DNA from 2 places in the Cellulomonas sp. zg-ZUI22 genome. Region 2 is predicted to be linked to the other one. Evidence: predicted binding sites of a transcription regulator. Region 2 holds the regulator's gene; the other holds the start of a gene.
What was found. The regulator HspR, encoded in region 2, represses chaperone genes until heat shock. The targets are predictions, from matches to a motif close to AAGTTGAGTCNNNNNGACTCAACTT.
Positions count from the first base shown of each region.

Region 1: a site for HspR is predicted at 7,548-7,572, ahead of clpB (ATP-dependent chaperone ClpB). Genes of this name have one in related genera too.

Region 1 covers NZ_JAFMUZ010000007.1:204,295-219,128, forward strand. The annotation lists gene J1G43_RS15740 (DedA family protein) at 1-117, opposite strand, end outside; gene J1G43_RS15745 (hypothetical protein) at 492-1,217, shown strand; gene J1G43_RS15750 (hypothetical protein) at 1,285-2,043, shown strand; gene J1G43_RS15755 (glycoside hydrolase family 3 C-terminal domain-containing protein) at 2,584-4,836, shown strand; gene clpB (ATP-dependent chaperone ClpB) at 4,888-7,488, opposite strand; gene J1G43_RS19170 (glyoxalase superfamily protein) at 7,674-8,108, shown strand; gene J1G43_RS15770 (histidine phosphatase family protein) at 8,203-8,859, shown strand; gene J1G43_RS15775 (alpha/beta hydrolase) at 8,920-9,930, shown strand; gene J1G43_RS15780 (cation diffusion facilitator family transporter) at 9,896-10,936, opposite strand; gene J1G43_RS15785 (VOC family protein) at 11,040-11,819, shown strand; gene trmB (tRNA (guanosine(46)-N7)-methyltransferase TrmB) at 11,842-12,567, shown strand; gene J1G43_RS15795 (LysR substrate-binding domain-containing protein) at 12,564-13,316, shown strand; gene J1G43_RS15800 (hypothetical protein) at 13,431-14,453, opposite strand; gene J1G43_RS15805 (glycogen/starch/alpha-glucan phosphorylase) at 14,720-14,834, opposite strand, start outside.
Region 2 covers NZ_JAFMUZ010000009.1:46,960-61,793, forward strand. The annotation lists gene J1G43_RS17400 (AAA family ATPase) at 1-99, opposite strand, end outside; gene J1G43_RS17405 (hypothetical protein) at 304-726, shown strand; gene J1G43_RS17410 (heat shock protein transcriptional repressor HspR) at 769-1,191, opposite strand; gene J1G43_RS17415 (DnaJ C-terminal domain-containing protein) at 1,217-2,206, opposite strand; gene grpE (nucleotide exchange factor GrpE) at 2,330-2,959, opposite strand; gene dnaK (molecular chaperone DnaK) at 2,956-4,824, opposite strand; gene J1G43_RS17430 (hypothetical protein) at 5,171-5,875, shown strand; gene J1G43_RS17435 (MOSC domain-containing protein) at 6,322-7,005, opposite strand; gene J1G43_RS17440 (HAD family hydrolase) at 7,459-8,142, opposite strand; gene J1G43_RS17445 (GH25 family lysozyme) at 8,433-9,170, shown strand; gene J1G43_RS17450 (VOC family protein) at 9,359-9,805, shown strand; gene J1G43_RS17455 (chromosome condensation regulator) at 10,038-10,805, shown strand; gene J1G43_RS17460 (hypothetical protein) at 11,041-11,703, shown strand; gene J1G43_RS17465 (hypothetical protein) at 12,050-12,382, opposite strand; gene J1G43_RS17470 (hypothetical protein) at 12,877-13,242, opposite strand; gene J1G43_RS17475 (hypothetical protein) at 13,259-14,834, opposite strand, start outside.

The DNA.
Region 1 (14,834 bases), on a different contig from region 2:
GAGCACTCCCACCCCGAAGGGACCGAGCGCCTCGATCACGGAGACGACCCAGCCGGCCAGGCCGGTCAGCTCCGTCCTGGAACCGGCGGCGACGAGAGCGGCGAGAGCGGGGTCCATGGCCCGGCCATGCTGTCACCACCCGACGAGGGCCGCGCGCCGGCGGCGACGGGCCACGCCCTGCGGCGCACGTCGTGGCGCGTGCACCCCCGCCCGTGCATCGACCTACAGCACCGCGTTGTCCACCCATGCCCGAAGAGCGCAGCCGGTAACCGGGCGGCACCGGACAGACATGGAGCGGCAGGAGGGCGCGGCACCGCGCCCGCGCGCTGCTGACCTGCGGAGATGTGCAGGGTGGGACGTTCGGGGAGATTCTGCGCGAAGTATGCCGCTGATCTTCTGTGTCGCGGCTAGCGTCCTCCGTCACGAGACCCAAAGGGGGGTCTCGTGATCGTGCGTGGCCATCATCTGACGCACATGGATGGGAGAAGCTGATGAGATCCTTCCTCCGGGGCCTGACCACCGCCGCAGCAGTCGTTGCGCTCTCGATCGGCGCGGGCGTGACGACGGCGTCCGCAGCAGACGACCCCTACGGGGGTATGACCGTCGCAGAGTTCCGATCGCACCTGGCCGACCCCGGCTCGGCGGGCGACGCCCAGTGGGCTGCGGTGGAGCGTGCAATCCAGGACGCAGGCGGCAAGATCTCCTACTCAAGCAGCGACGAAGAGCGACTGCTTCGGGACCTCGTCCTGAGCCAGCCGTCCACGGCGAGCCCCCTCGCCGGACGCCAGGCGTCGTCTCTCGCCGGACAGGGTGCGACAACCTTCGCGTCGAAGGTGACCAACGGTCCGTGCACCGGCTACCCGTCCGCACCGCACCGCCGCACCGACACTCCGGGCGCCGCGCACTACAACGTGGGGTTCAAGCCTCGCATCACGTGCACCCAGTCGATGCAGCAGCTGATGCACACGTCCGTGCTCTACCGGCAGAGGGCCACGGGGCTGGTGGGATCCGACCGGATGGCGGTTGCCTCCGGAAGCAACCGCGACGCCGCCTCGTACGAGGACAAGCGTCCGGTGTGGAACTGCAGCTCCTCCGGAAGCGGCAAGTGGAAGGTGATCTACGAGTACGGGTACCAGCGCGCCGGCTGCACGTGCAACGCCGTTCAGTACTTCGTCGTTCAGACTGACTTCGCCAGCCTGAGCTGCCGCGGGATCTGACGTCCGACGGTGCTCCCGCGGTGCGCACCGCGGGGGCATCGTCGTTCGGTGATGGAAGGATCAGGTCATGGTGGACGCACTCATCGAGGCGCCGTTGGGTCGGCTGTTCCTGCGTGAGCTGGCGGACCTCACCGGTCCGGAGGGGCTCACGGACGACCTGGTGTGGCAGGCGTTCCACAGTGCCCTGGCGCTGAGCGTGCAGCAGCTGCACCTGCCTGACGCGCACGCGGTGGTGCCCGGCGCGCACGAGCTCGCAGCGGCGGTCCGTGAGCGCATGGGCTGGTGGTGGTCACCGGCCCCCGCGGAGCAGACCGGCCTGGAGGACCTGGCGTACGCCGGCCCGCGCGTCGGCTCCCTGCAGGACGGGTGGTGGACCAGGCCGGAGGGCGCGGTGCAGACGTCGCGCCGGCTGCCGGGCACGGACGTGTGCGTCCACCTGCTGCACCGCGCCGGGCACGACCTCGAGCCGACACGCCCGCTGCTGTGGGACGCGACCGTGGCGGGTGCGCGCGTCCTCGAGATCCGCACGGCGGACGACTGGTGCGCCCTGGTCGCGTCCGCGCCACGCCGCCACAGGGGCGACATGCAGGTCCCGCGCGCCTACCGGCGCCTGCCGGTGTACCAGCCTCACTGGGACCAGGTCGTCGCCGACGGCGTGCACGTGACACCCGGGGCGCTGATCACGTCCGGGCACACCCCGCTGCCCGTGCTCGACGGGTTCACCTACCTGGCCGGGTGGCACCCGGACGTCACGGCGTGGCTGAACCCGGCGCCGCTGTTCCGTGAGGGCTCGCGCCCGCTTCGCCTGGGGATGCCGCAGCGCTGACGGGGCGTCGGGGCGCCGGCTTCTCGTCGATGGTCGCGGCGACGACCTCGGCCATGTCGATCGACATGCCCCAGTCGAGCACAGCGAGCTGGGCGTCGCCGACTCGATGCATGGCGTCGAGCACACCGCTGCACTTGGTGTGGGTACGGCCCTGCCGTACCACGAGGGGAACGGCATGCCCCTTGCCTGCTATCCCGGAGAACAAGGACGATCGCGGCGCGCAGCTCAGCGCGCATGGTTCCGCCCGTGGACAAGGTGAGCGCCCCGACCGGCGGGGCGACGTTCTCCGCCTCGGGAATCAGCGCTGGAAGGGAACTCAGGATTCCTCCTCCTTCGCATTCGCGGGCAACGTGCCGAACGGCACCGCCCGAACGTCCGTGAGCACGGTCGTCGGCGGCTCGCGCGCACGCCCCGACGACGGCACCGGCGGTGGCGACGGGCCACGCCCTGGCGGCGCACGTCGTGGCCCGTGCACCCCCGCCCGTGCACCGACCTGCGGATACGGTGGTCCGCGTCCGGTCGCGCACAAGGAGGTGCCTGGTGGTCCCGTTCGACGTCGAGCAGGTCCTGGCGGAGCTCACGCTGGAGGAGAAGGCGTCGCTGACGTCGGGGGCGGACTCCTGGCACACCAAGGCGGTACCCCGTCTGGGGGTGCCGTCGGTCATGGTGAGCGACGGCCCGCACGGGCTGCGCAAGCAGGACACCGTGCTCGGCGGGCCCAGCCTGGCGTCGAACGTCCCGGCGACCTGCTTCCCCACGGCGGCCGCGCTCGGGTCGTCGTGGGACCCCGCCCTGCTGCGGCGCGTCGGTGAGGCGCTGGGGCGCGAGACCCGCGCGCACGACGTCGCGGTGCTGCTCGGCCCCGGGGTCAACATCAAGCGGACCCCGCTGTGCGGCCGCAACTTCGAGTACGTGGCGGAGGACCCGCACGTCGCCGGTGTGCTGGCGGCCGCGCTGGTCGAGGGGATCCAGTCGCAGGGCGTCGGGACGTCCCTCAAGCACTTCGCGGCCAACAACCAGGAGACGGACCGCATGCGCGTGTCCGCCGACGTCGACGAGCGCACGCTGCGCGAGATCTACCTGCCGGCGTTCGAGCACGTGGTCACGCAGGCCGGGCCATGGACCGTGATGTGCTCCTACAACCGGATCAACGGTGTCTACGCGTCACAGGACACGTGGCTGCTGACGCGGGTGCTGCGCGACGAGTGGGGCTTCGACGGGCTCGTCGTGTCCGACTGGGGGGCGGTCCGTGACCGCGTACGGGCGCTGGAGGCCGGGCTGGACCTGCAGATGCCGGCGGTCGGGCCGCGCCCCGACGAGGAGGTCGCGGCCGCGGTGCGCGACGGGCTGCTCGACGAGGCGGCGCTCGACCGGTCCGCGCGCCGGGCGCTGCACCTGGCCGCCCGCGCGCTCCCGGCGGACGGCGACCCGTCGACCCTCGACCTGGATGCCCACCACGCGCTGGCCCGCGAGGCCGCGGCGGCCGGCACCGTCCTGCTGCGCAACGAGCCGGTCGACGGCGCCCCGCTGCTGCCGCTGGCGGGCACCGCCGGTCTCCTCGTCGTCGGGGAGCTCGCCCGCACCCCGCGCTACCAGGGCGCGGGGTCGTCGCAGGTCACGCCCACGCGCCTGGACGACGCGCTCGGTGCGCTGCGCGCCGTCGACCCGACGATCGCGTTCGCCCCCGGGTTCACGGTGGCCGGCGGCCCCGACGGCGACGACGACGCCCTGCTCGCGCAGGCGGTCGAGGCGGCACGCACGGCTGGGACCGTCGTCGCGTTCCTGGGGCTGCCCGGGCCCGACGAGTCCGAGGGCTACGACCGCCCGCGGCTGGGCCTGCCCGACAACCAGCTGCGCCTCCTCGCCGCCCTGGCGGAGGTGAACCCGCGGGTCGTCGTCGTGCTCGCCAACGGCTCGGCGGTGAGCGTCACCCCGTGGCGCGACGACGTGGCCGCGGTCCTGGAGACGTGGCTGGGCGGACAGGCGGGCGGGTCCGCCGTCGCGGACGTCCTGCTCGGCGCCCGCGAGCCGGGCGGCCGGCTCACCGAGACGATCCCGCTGCGGCTCGAGGACACCCCGGCCTTCGGCAACTTCCCCGGCGAGGCCGGGCGGGTGCGCTACGGCGAGGGCGTGCTGGTGGGGTACCGCTGGTACGACACGCGCGACCTGCCCGTCGCCTACCCCTTCGGCCACGGCCTGGGCTACACCACGTGGGCGTACGACGGCCTGCGCGTCGAGGTCCACGGGGAGGGTGCGGACGTGCGCCTGGACGTGGCCGTCACCGTGACGAACACCGGGACCCGCACCGGGCGTGAGGTGGTGCAGGTGTACGTGCGCGACCCCGAGGCGGCGGTGATGCGGCCGACGCGCGAGCTGCGGGCGTTCGCCCCGATCGACCTCGAGCCCGGGGCCTCGCGCGACGTGACGTTCACCCTGGGCGCGCGTGCGCTGGCCTACTGGCACCCCGGCCTGCGGCGGTGGGCCGTCGAGGGCGGGCGGTTCGTCGTCGAGGTGGGCGCGTCGTCACGCGACGTGCGGGCCTCGGCGGTCGTCGACGTGGTCGGCGAGCCGCTGTGGGGCGAGCTGACGGGCGACTCGACGCTCGCCGAGTGGATGGAGCACCCCGTCGGCTCGCAGGTGCTGGCCGCGGCGCTCGAGGGCGCCGCGCTGCCGGACCTCGACCCGACCGTCGCGGCGATGGTCGCGCAGATGCCGCTGCGGGTCATCGCCGACCTGGGGGTGCAAGGGCTGACCCCGCAGGCCGTCGACGCCCTGGTGGCCGCCGCCCGGTGACACCGGTGCGGGGCGCCCCGCAGGACGCCCCGCACCCGGGTGGACGTGAGGTCAGCGGGACGCGGTCACGGTCAGCCCGCCCTCGCCCAGGTCGACGCGCAGCGTGTCGCCGTCGTGGACCTCGCCCGCGAGCAGCGCACGGGCCAGACGGTCGCCGATCTCCTTCTGCACCAGCCGGCGCAGCGGCCGCGCCCCGTACGCCGGGTCGTAGCCCTCGAGCGCGAGCCACTCGCGCGCCCCCTCGGAGACGTCGAGCGTGAGGCGCCGGTCGGACAGGCGCCGGGCCAGCGACGCGACCTGCAGGTCGACGATCTGCCCGATCTCCTCCAGCGTGAGGGCGTCGAACAGCACGATGTCGTCGAGCCGGTTGAGGAACTCCGGCTTGAACGCCGAGCGCACGGCGCCCATGACCGCCTCGCGCTTCGCCGCGTCGTCCAGCACGGGGTCGACGAGGAACTGCGAGCCCAGGTTCGAGGTCAGCACGAGGATGACGTTGCGGAAGTCGACCGTGCGGCCCTGGCCGTCGGTGAGGCGGCCGTCGTCGAGCACCTGCAGCAGGATGTCGAAGACCTCCGGGTGCGCCTTCTCGACCTCGTCGAGCAGCACGACGGAGTAGGGCCGGCGCCGCACGGCCTCGGTGAGCTGGCCGCCCTCCTCGTAGCCGACGTACCCGGGGGGCGCCCCGACGAGTCGCGCGACCGAGTGCTTCTCGCCGTACTCCGACATGTCGATGCGGACCATGGCGCGCTCGTCGTCGAACAGGAAGTCCGCGAGCGCCTTGGCCAGCTCGGTCTTGCCGACGCCCGTGGGGCCGAGGAAGAGGAACGAGCCGGTGGGCCGGTCGGGGTCGGAGATGCCCGCCCGGGCACGGCGCACCGCGTCCGAGACGGCGGCGACGGCCTTCGTCTGGCCGATCAGGCGCTCGCCGAGCACCTCCTCCATCCGCAGCAGCTTCTGGGTCTCGCCCTCCAGCAGGCGCCCGGCCGGGATGCCCGTCCACGCGGCGACGACCTCGGCGACCTCGTCGGGGCCGACCTTCTCGGCGATCATGGGCGTCTGCTCGGTCGCGAGCTCGGTGTCCTCGGCCGCCTCGGTGGCCTCGGCCTCGGCGATCTCCTTCTCGACCGCGGGGATCTCGCCGTAGAGCAGGCGCCCGGCGGTCGCGAGGTCACCCTCGCGCTGGGCGCGCTCGGCGTCGGCGCGCAGCTGGTCCAGCCGGGCGCGCAGGTCACCGACGAGGTTGTGCCCGGCCTTCTCCTTCTCCCAGCGGGCGTTGAGGGCGGCGAGCTCCTCGCGGCGGTCGGCCAGGTCGGCGCGCAGGCGCTCGAGGCGGTCGGCGGAGCCGGGGTCGTCGGCCTCCGACAGCACGACCTCCTCCATCTCCAGGCGCGTCACGGCACGCTGCAGCTCGTCGATCTCGACCGGGGAGGAGTCGAGCTCCATGCGCAGCCGGGACGCGGCCTCGTCGACCAGGTCGATGGCCTTGTCGGGCAGCTGGCGGCCCGTGATGTACCGGTCGGACAGCGTGGCGGCGGCGACCAGCGCGGAGTCCGCGATGGTCACCTTGTGGTGCGCCTCGTAGCGCTCCTTGAGCCCGCGCAGGATCGCGACGGTGTCCTCCACCGACGGCTCGCCGACGAACACCTGCTGGAACCGCCGCTCCAGGGCGGGGTCCTTCTCGATGCGCTCGCGGTACTCGTCGAGGGTGGTGGCGCCGACCAGGCGCAGCTCGCCGCGCGCGAGCATCGGCTTGAGCATGTTGCCCGCGTCCATGGCGCCCTCGCCGCCCGCACCGGCGCCGACGACCGTGTGCAGCTCGTCGATGAAGGTGACGACCTGCCCCTCGGAGGCGGTGATCTCCTGCAGGACGGCCTTGAGCCGCTCCTCGAACTCGCCGCGGTACTTGGCGCCGGCGACCATCGAGGCCAGGTCGAGGGAGACGAGCTTCTTGTCCCGCAGCGACTCGGGCACGTCACCGGCGACGATGCGCTGCGCGAGGCCCTCGACGACCGCGGTCTTGCCGACGCCCGGCTCACCGATGAGCACGGGGTTGTTCTTGGTGCGCCGCGAGAGCACCTGCACGACGCGGCGGATCTCGGCGTCGCGGCCGATCACCGGGTCGAGCCTGCCGTCGCGCGCCCGCTGCGTGAGGTCGACCCCGTACTGCTCGAGCGCCTTGTACGTGCCCTCGGGGTTGGGGCTGGTGACACGGGCGCTGCCGCGCACGGTCGGCAGCGCGGCGAGCAGGGCGTCGCGGGACGCGCCGGCGGCGCGCAGGGCGTCGGCGACGCCGGACTGCCCGGCGGCCAGGCCGATGAGCAGGTGCTCGGTCGAGACGTAGTCGTCGCCGAGGCTGCGGGCCTCGGCGTTCGCCGCCTCGAGCGCGGCGGCGGTCTGCCGGGACGCCGACGGCTGCGCGACGGATGCGCCGGTCGACGAGGGCAGGTTCACGAGGATGCCGCGCACGGCGCGGCCGAGCTGCTGGCGGTCGGCGCCGACCGCGTCGAGCAGTCCGTTGGCGACGCCGCCGTCCTGCTGGAGCAGGGCGTTGAGGACGTGGGCCGGCTCCAGCTGCGGGTTGCCGGCGGCGCTCGCCTGGGCGATCGCGTCGCCCAGCGCCTCCTGAGAGCGGGTGGTGAACTTCGCGTCCAACGAGGACCTCCGGGGGTGCTGCACGTGTCGTCTGTCGTCGATCGGATCAACGATGACCGAAGTTGAGTCTATTCCGCTCAAGTCTGGTTCGCGCAGTGTCTCGCCAGCGCGACCCGTCCGGTCTAGCGTGGGCTGCGGGTCGGGACGACCCGCAGCTCGCACCGCCGCGTCAGGCCGGAGGCATCGTGACCACGCCACCGCTCGCCCCGCTGGACACCGCCGCGCCACCGCCCGCACCGGGCCAGGACGCGCCGCGCGACGTCGGCGGCGCCGTCCCGGTGCTGCGCGTCCTCGACGTCGCGACGGCCTACGCCTTCTACCGCGACGTCCTGGGGTGCAGCATCGACTGGGAGCACCGGTTCGGCCCCGGCATGCCGGTGTACGCCCAGGTCTCCCGCGACGGCCTGCGCCTGCACCTGTCGGAGCACCACGGCGACGGGGTGTTCGGTGGCGTGCTGTGGGTGCCCGTCGCGGACGTCGAGGCGCTGGCGGCGCAGGTGCACGAGCGCACCGAGGGGCGCCTGCGTCCCGGCGTCGACGACGACGCGCCCGGCGGCCCGACCACCGAGGTCGTCGACCCGTTCGGCAACCGGCTGCGGTTCTGCCGGCCGACGCCCTGACGGCCGCCCGACACGCACGTGTCACACCCGCGTCGCCGAGGCGACACCTGGCGCCCCTAGCGTCGGTGCCACACCGACCGAGAGCGGGGCACCGATGACCCTCACGCTGACCCTCGTCCGCCACGGACGCACCCACTTCAACGCCCGGCGGATCCTGCAGGGCCGCTGCGACTCACCCCTCACGCGCGACGGCCGCGCCGGGGTGCGCGCCACCGCCCGGCACCTGGCCGGCACCCCGTTCACCGCCGCCTGGTCGTCCCCGTCGGGGCGCGCCGTGGCCACCGCGGTGGAGGTGCTGCGCCACCACCCGGACGTGGGGCTGCGCACCGACCGCGGGCTGCTGGAGTACGCGTTCGGCGTCTACGAGCAGCGACCCGAGCGCGTGCTCGACGACGTCGTGCCGTGGACGGACCTGGTGACCGCCGTGCTCGCCGGCACCCACCCGGGCCTGCCGGGCGGCGAGCCCGGCGCCGACTTCATGGAGCGCACCCGCGACGTCTTCGCACGCCTCGCCGCCGCGCACCCCGAGGGCCACGTGCTGGTCGTCGGGCACGGCCTGGCGCTGGCGGCGTACCTCGCGACCCTCGACGAGATCGGCCTGGTCCCGCTGCCCAACGCCTCGGTCTCCACCGTCGAGGTGGCCGCCGACGGCACCGCCCGCATCACGTCACTCGCCCTGGACGTCGCCGGGCAGGGTCACGTCGCGGCCCGTCCGATGCGCACGCCGACGCCCGTGCCGTCCGTCGCCTGACGGGTGCCGTCACCCGATCGACGGCGGGTCCGACCACCGGACGCGTGCGAGGATCTGCGCGTGGTCGACGACGAGGACGCCCGCCCGACCCCCGGGACCTGGGACGACGAGCGCACCGACGTGCTCGCCGGCCCCTGGCGGGCCCGCACCCTGCACCTGCGCCCCGACGCGGTCACGCGCCGCACCGGGGTCGCCCCGGTCGCCACGCTCGTGCGGCGGGTCCCCGACGCCGACGCCCCCGCGACCCGCCGCGCCGTGCTCTACCTGCACGGCTACGTCGACTACTTCTTCCACCCGCACGTGGGCGACGCGCTGGCGGCCGCGGCGTACGACATGTACGCCCTGGACCTGCGGGACCACGGCCGCTCGATCGTGCCGGGCCGGCCGCCCAACGAGACCACCGACCTCGCCGGCTACACGGAGGAGATCGACGCGGCCGTGCGCCTGCTGCGCCGCGACCACGACGTGCTCGTGCTCATGGGCCACTCCACCGGGGGCCTCACGGCCGCACTGTGGGCGGACGCCCGCCGCGGCCTCGGCCTGGTCGACGCCCTGGTGCTCAACTCGCCGTGGCTCGAGCTGCGCGGCTCGCTGTTCGAGCGGACCCTGCTGACACGCGTGATCGACCTCGTGGGCGGCCGGGCGCCGCAGATCCGGCTGCGCGGCATCGCGCCGCACTACGGCCGGGCGCTGCACCGCGACACCGGCGGGGAGTGGGACTTCGACCTCGCCTGGAAGCCGCACGAGGGCTTCCCCGTCCGCACCGGCTTCGGGCGCACCGTGCGCCGCGCGCACGCCCGGGTCGCCCGCGGGCTCGCCGTCGACGTGCCCGTGCTGGTGCTCGCCTCCGACACGGCCGGGCCTGACGACCGCCACCACGACGCGCTGCTGACCACCGACTCGGTGCTCGACCCCGCCCAGATCGCGCGTCGCGCACCCCTGCTCGGCGACGACGTCACGTACGTCGAGGTGGCCGGCGGCGCGCACGACCTGGCCCTGTCGGCGCCGCCCGTGCGCGAGCGCTACCTGCGCGAGGTCACGGACTTCCTGGCGTCCCGGCTGCCCGGCTGAACGGCTCCAGCGCCGGCTCCCCCGGCTCGGACAGCGACAGCACGACGCCCATGACACCCGGCTTGCGTCGCAGCGCCGCCTCCACCTCCGCCAGACGACGCGACGCCTCGGTCTCGTCGGGGTCGCCGGTCAGGTCGACGGCGCCGATCAGGACGACGCGGCGCGCGCCGACGAACTCCAGGCGCAGCTGCGTGACGCGCGCGACCTGCGGCATGTCGAGCAGCGTCCGCAGCGCCGCGTCACGCACGTGCGGGTCGACCGACTCGCCGACCAGGAACCGGACGTTGCGCGTGAGCAGCACGAACGCCACACCCGCGAGGAGCAGGCCGACGAGGATCGAGCCGACCGCGTCCGGCACGGCCGACCCCGTCACCTGGTTGGCGGCGATCCCCGCCACGGCGATGACGAGCCCGACCAGCGCCGCGGCGTCCTCGAAGAAGACCGCCCGCACGGTCGGGTCCGAGGTCGCCAGGACCTGCTCGAGCACCCCACGGTCACGCTCGGCCGCCTCCGCCCGGCTCTGCCGCCAGGCCTGCAGGAACGACGTGCTCTCCAGGACGAACGCCGCGGCGAGCACGACGTACGCGACCGCGAAGTCCGACGCGGGCTCGGGGTCGAACAGCTCGTGCACGCCGTGCGTGACGGACACACCGGCGCCGACCGCGAACAGCCCGATGGCCGCGAACATCGACCACACGTACACCTCGCGGCCGTAGCCGAACGGGTGGGAGGCGTCCGCGGGGCGCGCCCCGCGGCGCTGCGCGACGAACAGGAAGACCTCGTTGCCCGCGTCCGCCCACGAGTGCGACGCCTCGGCGAGCATCGACGCCGCCCCGGTGATGCTCGCGGCGACGGTCTTCGTGACTGCCACCAGCACGTTGGCCAGCAGCGCCAGGACCACGGTCCGCGTGGACTCGCCGCCGCTGTCGGCCCGGCGCACGGGCCCGTCCTCGCCCCGGACCGCCGCCGGCCGCCCGGCGTCGGCCGCCCCCTCGTGTGCCCCCATGCGTCCGGAGTAGCACGGGTGCCCGTCGTGCGCCCGGCGGGGCGCGGTGGTTGGCTGTGCTCGCCCCGCGGACGGACGTCCGCACCCCGACGCCGGAGGACCGATGACCGTCAGCACCAGCCCGTGGCCCGCCGGAGTTCCCGGCTGGGCGGACCTCACCGTCACGGAGCTCGGCCCGACGCAACGGTTCTACGGCGGGCTGCTCGGTTGGCAGCTGAGCATCGGCGGGCCGGAGACGGGCGGCTACGTGACGGCGACGGTCGACGGGCACGTGGTCGCCGGCATCAAGGTCGCCGACGTGCCGCGCCCCGCCGGGTGGTGCGTCTACCTCGCGACCGACGACCTGGTGCAGAGCGTCGAGCGCGCCGTCGCGGCCGGCGCGACCGTGGTGCTGGACCCGGTGACGGAGCTCGACCTGGGCCGCCTGGCGGTGCTGTGCGACCCGACGGGAGCCGTCGTCGGGCTGTGGGAGGCCGGCACCCGCACGGGCTGGCAGGTGACCGACGTGCCCGGCACGTTCGTGTGGGCCGAGCAGATGTCGCAGGACCCGGACGGCGCCCGCCGGTTCTACACCGAGCTGTTCGGGTACGAGCAGCAGGACATGAGCGCACCCGACTTCACGTACACCTCGCTGTCGGTGGGTGGGGCCCCGGCGATGGGCGTCGGCGGGTACGGACCCGGTGCGGGCGACGTGCCCGCGGCCTGGACCTGGTACGTGGCCGTCGAGGACGCCGACGCGATCGCGCCGCGCGTCGCCGAGCTCGGCGGCGAGGTCGTCAGCGGGCCGGAGAACACGCCGTACGGCCGGATGCTGCTGGTCCGCGGCCCCGCGGGCGAGGTGCTGGCGCTGCTCCAGGCACCCCCGGAGGACCTCGTCGCCTGAGCCGGTGCGTAGGGTGGACGCCGTGCAGCCCGACGTGTTCACCCACCGCGCGTCACGCCCCCACGAGCCGCTGCGCACGTTCCACCCGCGCCGCGCCCCGCTGGGCGCGGACCGCGCGGACGCCCTGACGCGGCTGTTCCCCCGGTGGGGGTTCTCGGTCGACGACCCGCGCGTGCCGCCGCCGCGCACACCCGACGGCCTGCTCGACACCGTCGCGCTGTTCGGCCGCGCCGCACCGGTGGTCGTCGAGATCGGCTCGGGCATGGGCGACGCGACGGCCGCGATGGCGGCCGCCGACCCCGGCCGGGACTGGCTGGCGGTCGAGGCGCACCTGCCCGGCGTCGCGGCGCTGCTGCTGCTCGTCGAGCGGCTCGGCCTGACCAACGTGCGCGTCGCCCACGGCGACGCGCTGCGCCTGCTGCGCGCCGACGTCGCCCCCGGGAGCCTCGACGCGGTGCACGCGTTCTTCCCCGACCCGTGGCCCAAGCCGCGGCACCACAAGCGCCGGCTGGTGCAGCCCGCGCACGTGGCGCTGCTGCGCGACCGGCTGCGCGTCGGGGGCACCCTGCACGTCGCCACCGACTGGGCCGAGTACGCCGAGCAGATGCGCGACGTGCTCGGCAGCGACCCCGACCTGGTCGGCGGGGTCGTGCCACGTCCCGCGCACCGCCCGGTCACGCGGTTCGAGCAGCGCGGCCTGGACCTGGGGCACGAGGTCACGGACCTGGTCGTGCGGCGGGTGCGATGAGGCTGCTGCTGGTGCCCGGCACGGGCGCCGACCGCTGGGACCGCGTCTGGCGCGAGCGGCTGCCGGACGACCCGCTGGAGGTCGTGCGCGGCTCCGCGGCGGACGCCGCCGACGCCGTGCTGCGCGGTGACGTCGACGCGGCGGTGCTGCGCCTGCCGCCCGCGGACGCCGTCGGCCACCCGTCCGGGCTGTCGGCCACGGTCCCGATGACGTCCGACGGCTGGGGCGTCGTCCCGCTGTGGACCGAGCAGACCGTGGTCGTCGTCCCGAAGGACCATGTGCTGACCGTGGTCGACGAGGTCGACGTGCCGGACCTCGCGGGCGAGACGGTGCTGGTGCCCGGCGACGACGTCCTGGGGTGGGTGCCCCCGGGCACCGACGTGCTCGAGGTCCCCGACGTGCCGACGGCCGCGGACCTGGTCGTGTCCGGCAGCGGGGTGCTCGTGGTGCCGCACGCCCTGGCGCGACTGCACGACCGACGGGGCACCGCCGTGCGCCCGGTGCCCGACGCCCCCGGCTCGCCCGTGGTGCTGGTGTGGCGCAGCGAGCAGGAGCACCCGCACGTGCAGGAGCTGGTCGGGATCGTCCGCGGGCGGACCGCCGGCAGCTCACGCGGACGCGCGGGCGACGAGCCCGCCCCGCGCCGGGCGACCGAGGACAGGAGCGCACGCCGGTCCGGGGACGACCGGGGCGCCCGCCGCAGCGCTCGGCCGGCAGCGGGACGGGGCAGGCCGCGACGCGGCCGTTGACGCTGCGGGCCTCCGCCGCCGCACGCCGGGATCCGGCCGGACGCGCCGGCGCCCGGCGGGCCACCGTGCGGTGGCCGGCCGGGCGCCGGGATGGTGCGGGGTGGTGCGGGTCGGTCAGCGCGTCGCCATGCGTCGACGGGCCACCACGAGCGCACCGCCCGCCGCCACGAGCACGAGCGCCCCGACGGCACCCGCGACCGGGTCGACACCGGTGACGGCCAGCGTGCCGCCGGCGGCGAGGACCTGGACCTGCTGCCAGCCCAGGAGCGTGCCGTCCGCGTTGTACACCGCGATGCGGTGCGTGCCCACCGTGGTCGACGCGGGGATCGTCAGGCGCACGGTGCCGTCGGCCGCCACCGTGGCCGTCCCGAGGTCGGCGGGGACGGAGAACAGGTAGGCGCGCACGGTGGCGCCGGCCGGCAGACCGGACAGGACGATCGCGGCACCGGGGGCGACGGTCGCCGGGGCGGTGAAGCCGCCCTTCGTGGCGTCGGTCAGCTGGTCGGCCACCGGGCAGACGGCTGCGGTGACGGTGATCGTCCGCGCGATGACCAGGTCGTCGGGGATCTGCGTCCACCCGTTGAGGTCACCGAACTCACCCTCGTAGGGGTACGCGTAGGCGTAGTAGGTGCCCGGTGCGACCTCGACCGAGCCCGCCTCGCCCGGCTCGTCCGGCTGCGCGACGAGGTCGTCCTCGCTGATCCCGTACAGGGAGTCGGTGTTGAGGATGATCCAGTCGACCGAGTCCACCGGGGTGATGGTGATCGTGCCCTTGGCGGCCGGGTTCAGTCCCTTGCACCCGGGCTGCGCGACCTCGACGGCCGGGGCCGGCACCGTCACGACCTCGGGGTCCTCGGTGGGCGTCGGCGTCGGGATGGGCGAGGACGTCGGCGTCGGCGCGACGGTCGGCTCAGGGCTGGGCTCGGCCGTCGGCGCCGCGGTGGGCTCCGCGGTCGGCTCGGCCGTGGGCTCCGCGGTCGGCTCCGCGGTCGGCTCCGCGGTCGGCGTCGGCTCCGCCGACACCGTGGGCGTCGGGGTAGGGACCGTCTCGGCCTGCGCCGCGACGGCCGTACCGCCGAGGGCGAGGACGGAGAGTGCGACGACCGCTGCGGCTCTGTGGAATCGGGTGGGTGACACGGGTGCTCCTTCGTTGCCCTCCCGGGGACCGGGTGGGCGGCTGGCTCCGACGGACTGCTGACCCGGAGGCTACGGACGCGTGTCGTCCCAGGTCATCCGGCACTTGTCGCCCGAATCGCCCGGGACCGGAGCAACCGGGCGCCATGGGCAGGTGAAGTTTGTCGAGCCGGTACGCCGTACGGGTGTGCGGGGCACGCACGACTCGGCCCCGCACACCCGCGCGGTGGCGCGGGTGGCGGGGCCGAGGTGCGTGCGGGTTCGCCGCCTCAGCGGGCGACGAGCGGCCGCGAGTGCCAGATGCGGTCGATGTAGTCCCACATCGACCGGTCGGACGAGAAGAAGCCGGAGCGCGCGACGTTGAGGATCGCGGACCGCGTCCAC
Region 2 (14,834 bases):
CACCAGGCAGAGGCGGATCACCCGGCGGCGACGCACCCGCTCGCGGTCCACGGCGATGTCGTGCGCGCCGAGCAGGGGCCTGGCGGGGGCGTCGGTCACGGGCGGGCCCTTCGTGAGGCGACGGCCCGCGGTGCTCGGCCGCCGCAGCCGCGGTGGTCGGGCCATCGTCGTCCGGATTGTCCGTTTCGGACAACCGTGCCGAGACGCTGTCACCCGTCCGGCCCAGCGCCCCACGCGGGGGGGGTGCGCGGACTGAGGGCGGGTGGGGGCGCCGTCGACCCCGGACCGCGATAAGTTGCCGTGATGCCGGCCTGGGGAACGCACGAGGACGTGGTGGAGGACCGTCCCGAGCGGCCGCCCGCCGTCATCGAGGTCCGGCTGCTGCCGTGGCGCCCGCGCCGCCGGATGCCCGACCCGGGCATCGACCTGTCGGGCCTCAGCGGCGCCTCGGACGACCTCGTCGGGGGCGTCGTCGCCCTGGTGGTCGGCGTGCTGGCGGCACTGCTCGGCCTCGTTGTACTCGCCGGCGTCGTGATGCTGCTGGAGCTGTGGCTCGTCGGAGCGGTCGCGCTGCTGCTGCTGCTGGCGCGCTTCGTGGGCCTGCTGCCGTGGGCCGTCTTCACGGGCAGCGGGTACGAGTTCTACCGCTGGCTGCCGCACGCCGCGGCGCGGGTCCGCGCGCTCAACGGATCGCGCCACGCCAGGTTCCGCTGGCACTGGGCCTGACGGCACCGGCACGGCGCCGCGCGGCACGCTGCGCAGGTGCGGTCAGTCGCGGCGCGCGGTGCCCGACGTCAGCTGCCGCGGGACCCAGCGCGTGGGCCGCGGTGCGCTCGCCTCGGCCAGCGGGTGCAGCCGGTCGGCGACGACGTTGCCGGTCGGGTCGGCCCGGAACACGCGGCGGCCCGGGTCGACCAGCGTGCGCAGGAACTCGACCTGCCGGCGCAGCGCACGGGCCTCCTCCTCGAGCTCGAGGATGCGCTTGATGCCCGCCAGGTTGACGCCCTCCTGGGACAGCCGCTGGATCTCGCGCAGCGCACGGATGTCGCGCGGCGAGTAGCGACGGCCGCGGCCGCGCGTGCGCGCGGGCCGCACCAGGCCGAGGCGGTCGTACTGCCGCAGGGTCTGCGGGTGCATGCCCGCGAGCTCGGCGGCGACGGAGATCACGTAGACCTTGGAGTCCTCGTCCATCACCCCTCCTCACCGGCTCCGCAGGTCAGCGTCTGGCCTGCGCCATCAGGTCGGCCCGCACGTCCTGCCCGGACGTCGCGATGCCGAACGCCTGCACGGCCTCCTTGGCCGCACCGGACAGCTTCTGCGGTACGACGACCTGCACGCTCACCAGCAGGTCGCCCGTGTGCCGCGACGTCGCCACACCCTTGCCCTTGACCCGCAGCGTGCGACCCGACGGCGTACCGGCCGGGACCTTCACGCGCACGGTCGAGCCGTCGAGCGTGGGGACGTCGATCGTGGCGCCGAGTGCGGCCTCGTCGAAGGCGACGGGCACGGTGACACGCAGGTTGTCGCCGTCGATGCTGAAGACCGGGTGGGGCTCGACGTGCACCGTGATCACCAGGTCGCCCGCCGGGGCGCCGTCGTCACCGGGGCGTCCCTTGCCGCGCAGACGGATCTTCTGCCCGTCGCGCACCCCTGCGGGGATGCGGGCGTTGACCGTGCGGCCCTCGACGGACAGCGAGATCGTCGACCCCTCGACGGCCGTGCGGAACGGCAGCGTCGTGGTGGCCGTGAGGTCCGTGCCGCGCTGCGGGCCGCGCGCCGCACCGAACCCGCCGGCGCCGCCGAACAGGCCACCGAGGATGTCCTCGAAGCCCGCGCCGCCGGCCCCGCCGCTGGAGTAGCGCACCCGCCCGCCGGGGCCGTTGGCCCCGCCGCCGAACATGCCGCCGAACACGTCCTCGAACCCCGCGGTGCCGCCTGCCCCGCGGCCGCCCGCGGTGAAGCGGGCACCGCCGGCCATGGCCCGCAGCTGGTCGTACTGCTGGCGCTGCTCGGGGTCCGACAGGACCGCGTACGCCTCACCGATGTCCTTGAACCGCGCCTCCGCCTTGGCGTCACCCGGGTTCTGGTCGGGGTGCAGCTGGCGGGCGAGCTTGCGGTACGCCTTCTTGATGGTCGCGGCGTCGGCGTCCTTGGCGACGCCGAGCACGGCGTAGAAGTCCTTCTCGATCCAGTCCTGGCCGGTCACGGCGCCTCCCTCCTGCTTCGTGTGCTGTGGTGCGTGGTCGTGGTGGTTCTCCTGGTGCCGCGGAGGCGGCGGCCGGTCCCCCGGCCGCCGCCCCCGCGTCTCTCGGTGCTGATGATGGCGGCCTCAGGCCTCCGGGTCCACGACCGCGACGCGCGCGGCCCGCAGGATCCGCGCCGGGGTGCGGTAGCCGGGCTGCAGCACCTGCTGCACCGTGGCCACCTCGACCTCGTCGGAGTGCGAGTGCATGAGCGCCTCGTGCACGGCCGGGTCGAACGGGTCGCCCTCGGTGCCGTAGCGCTCGACGCCGAGCCGGAAGAGCGTGCTCTCCAGCTTCTCGGCGATCGACGCGAACGGACCGGTGAGGTCGCCGTGGCGACGGGCCAGGTCGATGTCGTCGAGGACCGGGATCAGCGCCTCGCCGACGGTCGCGACGCCACGGTCGTGCGCCGCCACCGTCTCGGCCTTGGACCGCTTGACGTAGCCGTTGTACTGCTGCTCGAGGTTGTACAGCGCCGCCTGCGCGCGCTGCAGCTCCTCGAGCCGCTCGGCCGCGAGCTTCTCGGCCTGCACCAGGCCCTCCAGGACGACCGACTCCTCGGCCTCCGTCGTGACCTGCTCGGCCTCGGCCAGCACGGCCTCCTCGGGCGTCGGCTCGCGCAGCTCGCCCGTCTCCGGGTCGACGCGGCGCTTGTCCGTGAACCGCGGGGTGTCCTCGGGTTCGGGCGTACCCGACCCCGAACGCTCCTCGGTCACTTCTTGTCGTCCTCGTCGTCGACGATCTCGGCGTCGACGACGTCCTCGTCGGAGGTCGTCGAGGACGTCGAGCCGGCGCCGGCCGGGGCCTCGTCGGCGGCCGGGGCCGCGGACTGGTTGGCGTACAGCGCCTCGCCGATCTTCTGGCTCGCCGTGAGCAGCGCGGCGTGCTTGGCCTTGACGGCCTCGACGTCCGTGCCCTCGAGCGCGGTCTTCAGCTCCGTGACGGCGCCACCGACCTCGCCCTTGATGTCGTCCGAGAGCTTGTCGCCGTTGTCGGCCAGCAGCTTCTCCGTCTGGTAGACGAGCTGCTCCGCGGTGTTGCGGGTCTCGGCCTCCTCGCGGCGGCGCTTGTCCTCGGCGGCGTGCTCCTCGGCGTCCTTCACCATGCGGTCGATGTCCTCCTTGGGGAGGGCCGAGCCACCGGTGATCGTCATCGACTGCTCCTTGCCCGTGCCGCGGTCCTTGGCGGACACGTGCACGATGCCGTTCGCGTCGATGTCGAACGTGACCTCGATCTGCGGCATGCCGCGCGGGGCCGGGGCGATGCCGGTCAGCTCGAACGTGCCGAGCGGCTTGTTGTCCCGGGCGAACTCGCGCTCACCCTGGAACACCTGGATGAGGACGGACGGCTGGTTGTCCTCGGCCGTGGAGAAGATCTCCGACCGCTTGGTGGGGATGGCCGTGTTGCGCTCGATGAGCTTGGTCATCACGCCACCCTTGGTCTCGATGCCGAGGGACAGCGGGGTCACGTCGATGAGCAGGACGTCCTTGCGGTCGCCCTTCATGACGCCGGCCTGCAGCGCGGCACCGACGGCCACGACCTCGTCCGGGTTGACGCCCTTGTTGGGCTCCTTGCCGCCCGTGAGCTCGGTGACGACCTCGGAGACGGCCGGCATGCGGGTCGAGCCGCCGACGAGCACGACGTGGTCGATGTCCTTCACGGAGATGCCCGCGTCGCGGATGACCTGGTGGAACGGCGCCTTCACGCGGTCGAGCAGCGACTGCGTCATCTGCTGGAACTGCGCGCGCGTCAGCTTGGTGTCCAGGTGGATGGGGCCGTTCTCGCTCATCGAGAGGTACTGCAGCGAGATGTTGGTGCTCGTCGCGGACGACAGCTCCTTCTTGGCCTGCTCCGCCGCCTCACGCAGACGCTGCAGGGCGATCTTGTCCTTCGACAGGTCGACGCCCGTGGTGTTCTTCACCTCGGTGACCAGGTGCGCCACGATCGCGGCGTCCCAGTCGTCACCGCCGAGGCGGTTGTCACCGGCGGTCGCGCGGACCTCGATCGTCGAGAAGCCGTCGTCGTCCTTGCCGACCTCCAGCAGGGACACGTCGAACGTGCCACCACCCAGGTCGAAGACGAGGATGTTCTCGTCCTCCTTGCCGCGCTCGAGCCCGTAGGCGAGCGCCGCGGCGGTGGGCTCGTTGATGATGCGCAGGACGTTGAGGCCCGCGATCGTGCCCGCGTCCTTCGTCGCCTGACGCTCGGCGTCGTTGAAGTACGCCGGGACCGTGATGACGGCGTCCGTGACGGGCTCACCCAGGTACGCCTCGGCGTCGCGCTTGAGCTTGCCGAGGATGCGGGCGCTGATCTCCTGCGCCGTGTACTTCTTGTCGTCGATGGTGACCGACCAGTCCGTGCCCATGTGGCGCTTGACGGACGAGATGGTGCGGTCGACGTTGGTGACGGCCTGACGCTTGGCGACCTCACCGACGAGGACCTCGCCGGTCTTGGAGAACGCGACCACGGACGGAGTCGTGCGCGACCCCTCCGCGTTCGCGATGACGGTGGGCTCGCCGCCCTCGAGGGTGGCGACCACCGAGTTGGTGGTACCGAGGTCGATGCCGACTGCTCGTGCCATGTGTGTGCCTTCTTCCTGGAGCCCGGTGAGGCTCCGACGTGCTGTGGTCTGAGAGACGTCTTGAGTCCGCCGGGCTCAAGTCTGCGATGCGCCGGGGGCGCGAGGCAACTGGAGGCGGCGGAAGTTGAGTCTGATGGGCTCAACTCTTGGAGGGCGGAGTTTGTTCCCGGGTGCGTCTCGCTCCGCGTCTCACCGCCGGTGTGGGATCTCATCTGAGTTGTCCCCATCTCATGAAGCTGCCCACGGCCTGACCCAATCTCACCTAGTCGTCCCAGCCGGAGGGCCAACGGTGGGGAGATGGGCGTGGCTCGGGACGGGGTCCGTGACCGCCTCTAGGCTCGTGCGCGTGCCGACCCTCGACGCCGAGTCAGCGATCGCCGAACAGCTCGTCGCCAGCCTGTTTCCCGCGGCCTGCGGTGCTGTGCTCGCAGGAAGCAGCGCGAGTGGCACCAGCACGCCGACCAGCGATCTCGACCTCGTCCTGATCTGCCCGACGGGCGCCCTGGACGGCGGGCGGTCGAGTCTGGCAGCGACGTACGAGCACAGCGGGCGCGTCGTAGAGGTGTTCGCGTACTCGCCCGAGGCGTACCGCACCTGGGCCGGCCGCGAGGTCGACGCGCACCGCCCGGTCATCCTCACGATGCTCAGCGAGGGCGTAGTCCTGCGCTCCGGGCCTGAACTCCATGATCTGCAGACGTGGGCACGAGACGTGCTGTCGGCCGGCCCGCGGATCGAGCAGCACGCACTCGACGTTCGCCGTTACGCCGTCAGCGCTCTGCTCGACGATCTGGCGGACGCCGACGACCCCGGCGAGCGTGCACTGCTCTTGGCCGATGCCTTCACCGCGCTGTCCGAGCTGCTTCTCCTGACGCAGCGGCAGTGGCTCGGGTCAGGGAAGTGGCTCTTGCGCAGGCTCCGCACCGGGGCCCCCGCCGTTGCCGACCGGTTGATCGGTGCGTTCGCATCAGGCGAGCGCTCCCTCTTCCTGCAGGTGGCCGACGATCTGCTCGCACCGCTTGGCGGTCGACTCCAGGCCGGCATCGTCCGCTGACCAGACGCGCACCTCCCGGTCGTTGAGGATGTGGACAAGTGCGTGAGATGGCAGGTGTCTCAACTACTTGTCCCACCGCAGGTCAGAGCCTCGGGCCGGACAAGTTCGATGAGTTCCTACACCCCTGCTGCTGCTGAGGGTTCGCATCGAGCCTGTCCGCGTCGCGTTAGCGTGTCCGGCCGCCGACCTGCTGGTGCATCGAGCGAGTCCCATCGCAGGTCACAGCACCGCAGCGCCCGCACTGGGCTGAGGATTGGGACACCCAAGCGCGACGGCGCCGTTCGCGCTTACGTGTCCTTCCGCAGGTCAGAGGCCTGGCCGCCTCCCTTGGGAAGACGCTCAGATGGCTCGGCGAGCGCCGACTGACTGGTAGGGCGACGGTCGGCTGTGCGCCGAGCGCCGACTGACGCACCCTGTCCGGTCAGAGGTTGCGGCCCATCCTCGGCTCAGAGCACAGAGATCTCGTCGCCGAGGGTGATCACACCCGGTCGGCTGACGTCGGCGTAGACCGCGAGGTACAGATCTCGCTCGGAGCCGAGCGACCGGAGCCATGGGGCACGCGGGCTGGTCCCGTCCTGCTCGACATCGATCATCCGGCACCGTGGGATCCGCTCCACGACCGTCAGCGCGGCGGACCCGAGGGCGATCTGGTGGCCGACCCAGGTCTCCTCGATGAACGGCGTCTGCGTCTCCACGACGATGTTGACGCGCAGCCGCCGAGGGTCGTCGCTGCCGCCCCACCGGGCCGCGCACCATGCGATCGTCGCGGTGCCGACGAGGGAGACGGCACCGGCGTCCTGGTGCGAGACGGCAGCCTCGGGCAGGATGCGCTGCTCGCTCCCCATGGCGGTGGTGAGGTGCCGGTCGAGCAGCGGGTCGCCCACGAGCCAGCTCGTGTCGTCCGAGCGAACCTCGACCTGGCCGTCCGCCGTCGTCGACGCCGTGTAGCGCACGACGGCGTCCCGCCGGCGGAACCGGCGGGTGTCCTTGACCGACGCGAACCGGCCGTCGCCGTCCACGACGGCGTACCAGCGGTCCCCGTGGAACCCGCGATGGTCCAGCTCGGCTGAGGCCAGCGCCTCTCCACCCATCGACTTGACCGGGTAGCGGCGCAGGGAGGTGACGACCACGATCCCGAACCTAGCGAGTCGCTCACGGTGATCAGTGCTCCTGCGCGTCCTGACGCGCCCGATGGCGACGCGCGGGCTGCCGAGGCACTGAGCCGCCGCTGTTGTTGGCTCCCGTGCCCCGCCGCCCGCCGCGGGCAACCGACTCTCACCGTCGACAACATCGCCACTTGCACAGCTGACGCACCACCCGGTGGCCGCAGCGCATCCGAGGATTCGGACAGCCAACTGAGACGCGCGCCGCCTCACCTACTTGTCCCACCGCAGGCCAGAGCTTCGGCCCCCGGACACGTTCGATGAGTTCCTACAGCCACCTGATGTGGGTTTGCGTCCCGCTTGTCCGGCTCGCGTCAGCGTGTCCGGCGCGTGCCCGCCGTCGCCTTGACGTGTCCGCGCACCACTGAGGATCTGGAGGGGTCCTGCGACCCCCTCTGCGCGCTCGCCTCCTCGTGTCGATCAGCTGCGCCGCATGCCGAGGCGCAGCTGTTCGGACAGCTCGTGGAGGGAGCCCGCCGTGAAGGTCGGTTCGCAGCCCGCCGGGGCACGCCGGACCTTGCGGTTGATCCATGCCGTAGCCATCCCGAGCACCCGGGCACCACCGATGTCGGCGGACGGCGAGTCCCCGACGTGCAGGACCTCGTCGACCTGCAGCCCCAGAGCGCTCAGAGCGAGCTCGAACGGTTCTGGGCGAGGCTTGTAGGCGCGGGCGTCCTCGCTCGTGACGACGGCGTCCACCGGCAGGTGGTGCAGGTCCAGCACCGCCTGCACGTCGTCCCGGTCGATGTTGGAGACCACGCACACGGGTACCCCGACCTGCTGCAGGAACGGCAGGCTGTCGGCGAAGACCGCAGGACGACGCCAGAAGTCGAACTGGGGACGACAGAGGCCCTCCGCGTCGCCCCGCACGTCGAAGTGCTGCATCGTCTCCGCGAGCGTCTCGTGGCTGAGGGCCCGCTGCAGGCGGAACGCGTCACCGTGGGCCGCGCGGCAGGCCTCGCCGAACCGACGCCCCCACTCCTTCGCCACGACGCCGGGCTCGACACCGGCGAGCCCTGCGACGTGGGCGCAGATCGGCGCCAGGACCTCGTCGTCCTCGCACACGAGGGTGCCGTACAGATCGAGGAGGAGGCCGCGGTACATGGGCCGCACGATAGCGAGACCCCGCCCTCGGCCCGGTCATACGCACCCCTGCAGCTCAGCCCGTCCCGTACCGCTTCTGAGGATTCGGACACGACAGTGAGACGGCGGCGTTCTCAGGGAGCTGTCCACGTCGAGGTCAGAGCGTCGGACGGCGGACAAGTACCGCGAGCCCTACACCCGATGACCGGGCGCGTTGCGTGCTTCGGCGACCAGATCGTGGCACGCAGCGTCTGCGGCCGGTCAGGTGGACGTTGCGCGCGCAGGACGCGCGACGACGCCAGACTGGCGCGGTGCCGAGCCGCCGTCGCGTCCGTGTCCTGCTGATCGTCCTGACGGGGACGATCGTCGTCCTCGCGCTCGGGGCCGCGCTCGTCGAACGCGGCCTGGTGTGGCCGAACCGTCTGTTCGCAGCGCGCTACGACGTGCGGGGGGTCGACGTCTCGGCATGGCAGGGAACCGTCGACTGGCCGACGATCGCCCGGCAGGACGTCGACTTCGCGTACGTGAAGGCCACCGAGGGCTCGTCGTTCGTCGACCGGGAGTTCGAGGCGAACCTGCGCGGGGCGCGTGAGGCCGGGCTGATGGTCGGTGCGTACCACTTCTTCAGCTTCGAGAGCAGCGGCAGGGCGCAGGCGGAGCACGTGCTCGCGACGGTGCCGGACGACGAGGACCTGCTGCCCGTCGCGATCGACGTCGAGTACTACGGGACGTTCCACGCCGACCCCCCGGACGCGGCGCAGGTCCGCCCGGAGCTGACCGCGCTCATCGAGACCCTGCGTGACCACGGCATCGAGCCGGTCGTCTACGCGACCCGCAGCGCGTACGACCGGTACGTCGCCGGCCACTTCCCGGGCACGCCGATCTGGATCCGGTCGGTGATGGTGCCGCCCACCCTGTCGGACGACCGGGCGTGGACCTTCTGGCAGTACTCGAACCGGGACCGCCTCGACGGGTACGACGGCGAGGAGTCGTTCATCGACATGAACGTCTTCGACGGCGACCTCGACGACCTGCGCGCCCTGCGGTAGGCCTGGCGGAGGCAGGTCACGAAGCAGGCCGGAGCTGTCGTTGTCGTCGATCTGTCATCGCGATGTCGCGTCGTCACCGACGTGTCACCTGCCACGCTGACCGCATGGACGAGCCTGGCGGCGAGTGGCACAGGACGGCGCTCGTCCCGCGAGCGGCAGAACGGACACCGTGGGCCTACGGTGGCTGGGTGCTGACCAACCGCTCCGCACCGCACGCCCGGGTCACGCCCGTACTCATCGTCGCCGACGTCCGCGCCGCGGTCGCCTGGTACACCGAGGTGCTCGGCTTCGTCGAGCACGTCCGCATCGGCGAGGGACACCGCGCCCAGCTCGGGCTCCCGGACGGCCCTGCCGCCGAGCTCGTCGTCGCCGAGGAGCGCCCCGGACGCCGCGTCCCGGATCCCGACGGCCGTTCCCACCAGGTCATGCTCAAGGTCGTCGATGCGGACGCCGTCGTCACGGTGGCGCTCGCTCGCGGAGCCGTCCTGGTCGAGCCGTCGCACGACTGGGAGTACGGCGAGCGGCAGGCCACGCTGAACGACCCGTTCGGCCACCAGTGGGTGCTCAACCAGACGCTCGCGGACGTCGCGCCCGAGGAGTGGGGCGGACAGTCCGTGACCCCGCGCTCGCCGTGAGGTCCGGCCGGTGCAGGTGCAGCCGGCCGTCGGGAGCCTTGCCCGTTCCAGGCCGGAGAGACTGGCGCGATGGCCGACACGACGCCGGCACGGGTGCTCCGTGACGGACGCGCGACGCCCGGTGATCGCCGCTGGGCGACGGCACTCCGTGGGCGTGCGCGTGGACGGATCTGTCGTTGCGGCAGGCTCCCCCGGATCGCCGGAGTGCTCCGTCGGTGCGTGGTCCGACATCGTGTCGGTCGCGGTCGGCAGTGTGCACACGGCACCGAACACGGGCCGCTCGCACACTGTGGGCCTGCGTACCGACGGGACGGTTGTCGCGGTCGGTTGGGACAAGGACGGCCAGTGTGCCGTCGCTGGCTGGGCGGACGTCGTGTTCGTCGCCGCCGGCTGGCGGCGCACGCTGGGTGTCCGTGCCAGTGGCACCGTGCTCGCCGCGGGTCGCGCGCGTGAAGGCGCGTGCCAGGTCGATGAGTGGGAGGAGATCGTCGCCGCCGCGGCGGGAGACTGGCATTCCGTGGGCCTGCGGGCAGATGGCACGGTCGCTGCCGTGGGGAACAACCGCAGGGGACAGTGCGAGGTCAGCGGATGGCGCGGCATCACCTCGGTCTCGGCCGGCCACCTGCACACCGTCGCCGTCACCGGGACGGGCCGGGTGCACGCCGCCGGCGACCGCAGCGCCGGTGCCGCGGAGGTGCTGGACTGGCGCGACGTCGTCGCGTTGTCGGCGGGCAGCCACCACACCGCAGGGGTCGATACCAGAGGGCGAGTCCTGGCCGCCGGCGACAACAGCCACGGGCAGTGCGACACCGCCTCATGGCGTGACGTGGTGGCCGTCACCGCCGGGTCGACGCACACCCTCGGCCTACGAGGGGATGGGACTGTCCTCGCCGCCGGCAACAACGATGGCGGCCGGTGCGATGTGGCGGGCTGGCACGTCCGGGCGGTGAGCGCGCCGGAGCCCTGGCGTGCGATCGCGAGGATCCGGGCACGGAGGTGAGACGCCAGGCCGGTCCCCGCTGCTGTCAGCACGCAGGTCACGGCAGCTAGCTGTCCGCAGCGTGTCCGGCGTCGCGCCCATCTCTCGGCGCATCATTCTCGCGGCTGGAAGACGAGCCGCCTGCGCCGTTCCTGTCCGGGCGAGGCCGATGCGTCTACGCGGCTGAGCCTCTCCGTCCAGCCGGTGTGACTGAGCACCCCTCGTCCGGCAACCAGCCCTCGATAGGGTGACGGCCGTGCCCAGCCTGGAAGAACTCCGCGAGCGCCTGGTCGGACGGTTCCAGCAGGTGTGCCACCGCACGGGCATGTACGTGCCCGACGCCCGCGCGGCCGAGGTCTTCTGCCGCGAGCTCCTCGAGGTGCTCGCGTACGTCGACGACTGCGAGCAGGCGTACGCGCGGGAGATGGGCCGCCGCCGCCGCGACGACTTCGGGTCGACCGGCGCCGAGTCGATGCTGTGGTGGTTCGCGAGCGGAGACGTGCAGGTCGAGGGGCACGACCTCACCGTGAGGTCGACGGGCAACGCGGAGGTGGCCGCCTGGTACGCCGAGCTCGCCGCCCTGTTCGGCTGGCTCGACGTGCCCCGTCTGTCCGCGCACGACCTCGCGACCGTCGTCACGGCGCTCTGCGACCCGGACCGGATCGATGCCTGGACGCGCGGCCGCCTCGTCGCCGAGCTGCCCGCCGCGTCGATCGTCGTCGGCAAGACCGTCCACTGCTACGCACCACCCGATCCCGACGCCCGCTGGGTGTTCGTCGACGTCCTCAGCGAGTGGGGCCCGCCGTGGGACCGACCGGAGACGCCGGTCCGGTCGTACCGGACCGCGGGGCCACGCGGGGCGAGGAGTGCGATGGTCGTGAGCACCCTCGGCCGGCAGACCCTCACCCCGCGGGGCTGACCCGCGTCGAGAGAGTGCGCGTGATGGTCGCGCCGTTCGTCGTTGTGGAAACGCAGGTGTGGACTGCGGCGAGAGCCGGGACGAGTCGACCGCCTCCCCGCCGTCACCTGAGGACTCCGACAGGCAAGTGAGACGCGCTCACCGTGCGCTCGTGGGCCCCCGACGGCGCCGCCAGGCTGGCGTGGCCGTGGGCCGGGTTCGCCGGGGTCTTCATGCTCGCGCGCGCCGCGACGACCCCGCTGCGGGCCTGTGGCACCGCGTGGATCGACGCCGCCGGGTTCGACGACGCCCGCCCCGGACCGGGTGAGCTGGCCCGACGCCAGCACGCCGCCAAGCGGCCACGCTCTCAGCCGAGGCCCTCGCTGCGGGACCACCGCACCAGCGCGACGATCCCGGTGACGAGCAGCAGGGCAGCGCTGACCCACACGGCAAGGCTGCCGTTGAGGAACAGCACGGCACTCGCGGTCGACACCGACGACAAGCCACCGCCCTCGTCGTCGTCCGGCCACAGCCCGGCCGCGACGATGGCCAGCACACCTGCAGCCAGCCCTACCGCCGCGACGACTCCCGGCCGGAGCCGCGGACGCCACCACGACGCCACCCACGTCAGGACGATCACCGACGACAACGGCCCGACGAGCAGGAAGCCGCTGATGGCCTCGCTCGCGCCGGTGCTCACGGGTGCCCTGCGCGTCGCGTCGAGGCCCGCGGACGGGCGCCCGCAGACCCGGCCCGCGCTGCCGCCGCACTCACTCCGTGGCGTCCGCGCCGGCGGACCAGACCGCGTCGCGCCGCGTCACGCTCGTCGACGGGGACAGTCGCTGTCGGCCTCGGCCGCGGGCGGAGCGTTCGGCGTGGACTGCTGCCCACAAGCCCTCCGGGGCGGGGGTGTTCACGGGCACGCAGAGCCTCCGGTCGCAGTGACGGCTTGCTGACTCTACTGAGCAGGCTGCGCGGAGACTCGTGGTTCGCGCTGAAGATGTGGTGACGCCGTCGGCGGCCGGGTGCTCGAGCACTACGTCACCCCGCTGATCGTGCTGCGGCGCGCCGACGAGTCCTGACCTGCTGGCGTCGGGAGTCTGCACCGCTCGGTGTGCTCGGTGATCCGGGTCCGCTCATCGCGTGACCGGTGGATCAGCTCTCCCCTCACGCCCGCCGCAGCCCGGCGGCGGATCACCGCCGGTCGTTCACCAGAGCCGCGTCGAGTCGCCGGTAGATCCGTCGGAGCTCCACCCGGCTGCCGACGAGGCCGACGGCCTTGCCGAGCAGCGCGGCGGCGGCCAGGTAGAGCAGGATCCGCCAGAGGGCCCACGGCCCCGCGAACCCCTGCAGGATGCCGAGCAGCACCGACACCGCCATCGTCAGGCTCACGGCCGCTGACCCCGTCTTGCACCCGCACGCGAAGTACGCGGTGTTGAGACGTCGTTCGAGCACGGGGTCGGCGAGCGCCCCGTGCAGCCGCACCCGCCGGATCGTCGAGCGGGTGCCGGGCCGACGCAGCCGGGCGAGGGTCGTCAGGTCCTCCACGATCAGTTCCACGGTCGCCTCCTCGTGCTCACGGGAAGAAGTCCGCCAGGGCCTCGGGTGTCGTCGCCAGCCAGAGCCAGACAGCGGTCGCGTCCTCGCCGGTGAAGTCCGCCTCACCGGACCCGAGCAGGTACGTCAGCAGGGTCTGACCCCAGTCGTTGCCCAGCGCGGGCTTCCACATGATCTGCCCGGCATGGGTGTGGCCCTCGTGGTCGAGCCCCAGGTAGTGGCCGACCTCGTGGATCGGGACGTACTCGAACACCACCTCGGGGAAGCGTGACCGGAAGGTCGTGCCCGTCGGCCCGTGCACCTCTCCCCGGTGCGACGAGGCGAGGCCGTGCAGGGACGTGTCCACGTACCCGAAGACCGCCAGGACCGGGACCACCGTGAGGTCCTCGTCGCGCGCGTTGCGCCCGACCAGCTCCAGCAGGGTGCGCTGGGTGGCGCCGCTGGACTCGCCCGCGTCGAGCGGGACGAACCGTGCGTCCTCGACCGGCAGCTCGCGCACCCCCCGGGTCGAGAACCTGACTCCGACGGTGAGCGCCTTGCGACGCGCCGTCTGGAGGTGGCGCTGGAAGACCTCCCGGTCGATCGCGTGGACGGTGAACGAGGGCACCGCGTCGGCTCCCAGCTCCAGAAAGTCGTCGATGTCGGTCTTCGACACGGTGGTCCGCGTGCCGGTGTAGACGACCTCACCGTTGAGCTGGTCGTACGTGAACTTGCCCTGGCAGTCGCTGAAGCGGCCGGCGACGGCGTACAGGTCGAGGACGCCCGAGGTGTGCAGCTCTCGCAGGAACTCGCCCGACCGCACGGCCAGGCGCCACGGGTCGAGCGTGGCCGGTGTCCCGAGGGGTGCTCCGCCGATCCCGGCGCGGGTGCGCGCGCGCTCGAGGCGCTCGGGGTCGTCGAGGAGCGCCTGCGTGAGCGCCGAGTCCATCGTCGCCTCGAGGCCGCGCCGGTCGACGAGCTGACGGGGGCCGACGTAGAACAGCATCCCGAGCAGGCGGGTCACGCTCGTGACCAGACGCAGCACGTTGAAGATGCCCAGGCCGCGCTGCATGCGGCACCAGTCGAGGCTGAGGATGCCGAGGACGAGGTCCCGCACGCCGTCGACGGTGTCCCGGACCCAGTCCACGACGTCGGCCAGCCAGTCCGTGACCGCCTTGAGGAAGCCGAAGATCGCGCCGAACAGCGCGCACGCGCCGTCACCGTAGATGCAGAAGGAGCGCCCCAGGCCCTCGAGGAGCCGACCGACGTCCCGGATGATCTCGCCGACGTCGTCGAGCAGCTCGACCACCAGACCGAGGACGTCGTCGAGCGCGTCCACGACGTCGTTGACGAGGTCCCACAGCGCGCTCAGCGCCTTGATCGGGTCGGTGAACAGGCACACGAAGAACGTGACGAGTCGCGACACGACCTTGAGGACGAGCTCGACGACGATGCCGATGACCGTGACGACGATCTTGCACACCAGGTGCGCGACCCACTTGCCGACGGTGACGACGACCCAGGTGACGACCCGGACGACGACGGTCACGAGCCAGCAGAACCACTTGTTGCAGCACGCGCACCACCAGTTGCAGTCCTGCTCGCGGCAGCGGCGC